DNA from 2 places in the Solibacillus kalamii genome. Region 1 is predicted to be linked to the other one. Evidence: riboswitches for the same ligand, from Rfam matches in the RefSeq annotation. Region 1 holds a riboswitch; the other holds the start of a gene.
The links. A riboswitch is a leader RNA that binds a small molecule or an ion and turns the genes downstream of it on or off. The one in region 1 is predicted to bind FMN.

Region 1 (2,412 bases):
TTTATACCAGTACGGTAGTTAATTTTATATATTGAACTAAGTCTTCGATAGTAATAAATTTCAGGTTATGTTTTTGTGCTATCTTTTTGAGCTGCGGCATGCGGGCCATTGAACCATCTTCGTTCATAATTTCACAGATAACTGCGACTTCATTCGAACCGCATAGCTTCGCCAGATCGACGCCTGCTTCCGTATGCCCGCGACGCTCCAACACGCCTCCCTGTTTTGCAATGAGCGGGAACACATGGCCCGGACGATGAAAATGCTCCGGTTTTGTTGCAGGATCAAGTAATGCTAACATCGTTTTAGAACGCTCAAATGCACTTATACCTGTTGTTGTATGGATATGATCGATACTAATCGTAAAAGCTGTTTGATATGTATCGGTATTGCTTTGCACCATTGGATGAAGGGAAAGCTTTTCTGCAATTGCAGATGAAATTGGTGTACAAATTAACCCTCTTCCATAAAGCGCCATGAAATTAATATTTTCCGGTGTAGCGAATTCTCCTAAAACTAGAAAATCTCCTTCATTTTCACGGTTCTCGTCATCTGATACAATAATAATCTCACCGTTTTTCAATGCATGAATTGCTTCTTCAATTGTATTCATTTTGTCACCACTCCTCTAAAATCCTGTACGTTGCAAAAAGTCCATTGTAATTGTACTTTCCGTTTGATTTTGTAAATGTTTTTTTACATATTTTCCGATTAGATCTGTTTCAATGTTTACAACATCTCCCGGCTTTTTATAGCCTAATACAGTCTGCTCATACGTATGAGGGATTAAGGAAATGGTAATGAATGTGTCTGTCACATCAAAAATTGTTAAACTCGTGCCGTCCACTGTAATTGAGCCTTTCTTGATGCATTCTGCAATCAAATGCTTTTCCATCGCCAGATCAATATAAACTGCATTGGCGACGGGTCTTTTCCGTTGAATTGTTGCAATTCCATCAACATGGCCCGAAACAATATGCCCGCCGAAACGTCCATTCGCCGACATTGCCCGTTCCAGATTGACAGGCATACCTGCTGCTAATTGCTGGAGGCTCGTTGCTTTGACGGTTTCTGGCATAACATCCGCTAAAAATACGGATGACGAGAATTGTTTCACTGTCAGACAGACACCGTTAACGGCAATGCTGTCCCCGAGTTGAACATCGTCTAGAATTTTGTTTGCGCGAATGGCTAGTTCCATCGCTTGTGTGGACTGGCTGATCGATTCAACCGTCCCTAGTTCTTCAATGATTCCTGTAAACATCCTGCTCACCTCTTTTTAAAATTAAAAAAGAACCCCGATTGGATTCGGAGTTCGATGAGAGGAAAATTGAGCATCATCAAATAAGCTTTTTGAAGTTATTTTTCAAAAAACTGCTGACATTGCTTCCTTCTCCCATCCAGACTATAACTGTCGGCTTTGGACTTGCACCAAATCCTGCACACAAAAGTGGCTCACGGGCTTAGAGTTAAACTCATCACCGTCGATTGGGAATTTCACCCGACCCCGAAGGAAATTATTTTTTTCAATAAAATAAAAAATCCCGTCACAAAGGCGCGACAGGAAAAGTGTATAGCAAAAAATCACATTTAAAATCAAATTTTTAAAAAATGTGTTGCCATTCCTTCTCCCATCCAGACTATAACTGTCGGCTTTGGATTTGCACCAAAATCCTGCACACAAAAAGTGGCTCACGGGCTTAGAGATTAACTCATCACCGTCGATTGGGAATTTCACCCGACCCCGAAGGAAATTATTTTATTTGAAAGTTATTGTAACATAAATATTTTAAAAAGCTAATAGTATTTTAGCACCTACTTACTTTTTGTTCCTTCAATCCTTTTACCTCTACCCCTCTATTATTAAAATTTTGAAACTTTACTCAAGGTAATGCGTAGAAGAATATACATAATATTACAGAAAATAGAAAGGAGTTATTAAAGCTGATTTTAAGTGTCTTTCATTTGCTTGGTTGCTTTTTTAGGTTTTATTTTTATAAAATATAGCGTCGGATAATCTTCAGTAATATAACAAAACATTTTTTACGGTAATGGAGGCTTTTATGGCTAATAATTCACAGTCGAATAAATATCTTATCTTTATAGAACTACTGTTTTATGCAGCTTTACCCTATGCAATATGGAAGTTTGGCCGAGAACCTTTTGGTGATTATGCCGCGATGCTGATGTCCACTGTTCCCGGAATAATTTATACTGTTTACCGCTTTGCAAAAGATCGGCAGTTTAATGTGACGGGCTTGTTTATTTTAGGCTCGATGCTTATAGGTACTACGGTAGATTTATTGTCAGGTTCAGCGGAGCAAATGATTTGGAATAATGTTTATTTAGGACTTTTTTACACATTTCTCTATGTAATTTTATTTATTATAAAAAAGCCTTTTCCTTTGTATG
Region 2 (2,412 bases), on a different contig from region 1:
AGCGAACGATATATATAGAACGGTTATATTGCCAGGTGTATATTTAAAAGTTGAAGACGCTGAATCAGTCGTTACGATTACATTTGAAGAGCCTTTAAACTTGGAGAATTACGAGCCTGCACAAGCAATGCGAATGATTGAAGGGTTAATAATGACAGCGGCAAGTTTTGATAAACAAGTCAAATTCGAAAATATTGTACAGGAACAATGGGGCGGTTTTGATTTCACAAAACCAGTGGAGAAGCCGATTGCTGCAAATCGTATCCATTATGAATTTCAATAATCCAAATTAATTTACTAGGAATTGTAAGCAATGGGCTTTACAATTCCTTTTTTTTATATATAATAAGAATTGTAGCAAGGTAATTGTTACATAAATTTCATATTGATTCATCTTCGGGGCAGGGTGTAACTCCCGACCGGCGGTAATAAAAGTGATAACCTCTGACCATTTACTTGGAGGAAGTTATGTCAAACTTTTCGAGCCCGCGAGCCACTTTTTGTGTGCAGGATTTGGTGCAATTCCAAAGCCGACAGTATAGTCTGGATGGGAGAAGGTGAAGGTACGGTCGTCATTTTTTGAAAATGCCGTGCTTTGCAGTACTTATTTTCAAGTTCCTTATTTGTTGCGGAATATTTTTTCGTATACAAAAATCAGGAATTGCTGCAAATGCACTGATAGACCCTTTATTTAAGTGTGCCTATTTCTCCCTTATGCTCTATTTGAGTATAAGGGTTTTTTCATGGAATGATTTGATACGTCCTTTCTTCTTGCGAGATGGAATCAGCAAAGAGGAGAGATTTATATGCAAAAAAGAAGTTTAAAGTTACGATCATTCGTAACAATCGCAATGCTGAGTGGAGTTTCATTTGTTCTAATGTTGTTAAACTTCCCACTACCATGGTTCCCGGTGTTTTTACAAATTGATTTCAGTGATGTGCCAGCATTGATTGCGGCAATTACAATGGGTCCTGTTGCGGGTATTCTAGTTGAACTTGTCAAAAATGTGCTTGACTGGATTTACACAGGGGCTCCTGAAGGGATTCCGGTAGGTCATATGGCAAACTTTGCTACAGGTGTATTATTCATTTTACCAGCTTACTATATTTATAAAAAATTCCCTTCTGCAAAAGGGTTAATGACAGGCTTAGTTGTTTCTACGGTTGTTATGTCACTAGGAATGGCAGCATTAAATTATGTGGCGTTCTTACCGCTGTATACGTACTTACTAGGCTTCGAATATAATATGTACGAAACGATCGTACTGGGTATTTTACCATTTAATATTGTTAAAGGAATTATGATGATTGTTGTCGTGACGATGCTTTACCGTACAATGCGTGTATGGATTGAAAATCAGCGCCGACAATATTTGGCTTAATTAAATAATAAGATTCGGAGCGATGTCGTAAAAGTGTTAACTTTATGACACCGCTCCTTTTATATTTACTATTACTATTGTCATTCTGTTATAGGGCTGATATGATATTGTACATTGTTAAGAAAATTAGGACGTTTCATTAAAACACCATGAAATGACATCTTGGGAGAGAATATGATGGACAAAAAAATACCATTTTCAACCTATGCAGTAATCGGAACGATGCTGTTTGGTATGTTTTTTGGAGCGGGAAATTTAATATTTCCGATTCAAATGGGGCAATTGGCAGGAACGAATTATTGGTTTGCGCTAATTGGCTTTTTAGTTACGGCAATTGGTTTGCCGTTTTTAGGAATTCTGGCAATCGGATTGTCGGGAAGTAATGGATTGCGTGATTTGGCAAGTAAAGTACATCCGATGTTTGGATTGTTTTTTGCATTGGCTTTATATTTAACGATCGGGCCGTTTTTTGCAATTCCACGTACAGCAACAGTACCGTTTGTCGTTGGATTTGAACCGTTTATCGATCCTTCACAGGCAACATTGTGGCTAGCGGTATTCAGTTTTATTTTCTTCGCGATAGTTTTTTACTTTTCGTTAAATCCGGCGAAAATAATGGACATTATCGGAAAATACTTAACGCCAGCTTTTTTAATCTTTTTATTTGTATTAATCGGAATTAGTCTATTTTCTCCAATGGGGAAATTTGTTGAGCCTGCTGGGGCCTATATTAACGAGGCGTTTATGACAGGATTTAAAGAAGGGTATAATACGATGGATGCACTTGCTTCACTTGCGTTCGGTATTGTAGTCATCCATGCGATTAAACGGACAGGTATTACAGATAAAAAAGAAATTGCAAAAGCGACTTGGAAATCGGGTATTTTTGCAATGGCATTAATGATGCTAATATACGGTCTGATTGCTTACATGGGAGCATCAAGTGTAACCGCAATAGGTACATTTGAAAATGGCGGGCAAATTTTTGCGGCTGTTGCTGATCATTACTTCGGCTCATATGGTGCGATTT

Region 2: it holds a riboswitch for FMN, as region 1 does, so the genes downstream of both, CBM15_RS15740 (ECF transporter S component) here and ribE (riboflavin synthase) in region 1, are expected to answer to the same signal.

The regions. Positions count from the first base shown of each region.
Region 1 is NZ_NHNT01000003.1:131,583-133,994, forward strand. Features, by position in the region: partial or broken gene ribB (3,4-dihydroxy-2-butanone-4-phosphate synthase) at 5-613, opposite strand; gene ribE (riboflavin synthase) at 629-1,264, opposite strand; FMN riboswitch at 1,385-1,519, opposite strand; FMN riboswitch at 1,620-1,756, opposite strand; gene CBM15_RS07615 (VC0807 family protein) at 2,064-2,412, shown strand, end outside.
Region 2 is NZ_NHNT01000012.1:100,188-102,599, reverse strand. Features, by position in the region: gene CBM15_RS15745 (hypothetical protein) at 1-283, shown strand, start outside; FMN riboswitch at 389-563, shown strand; gene CBM15_RS15740 (ECF transporter S component) at 807-1,382, shown strand; gene brnQ (branched-chain amino acid transport system II carrier protein) at 1,560-2,412, shown strand, end outside.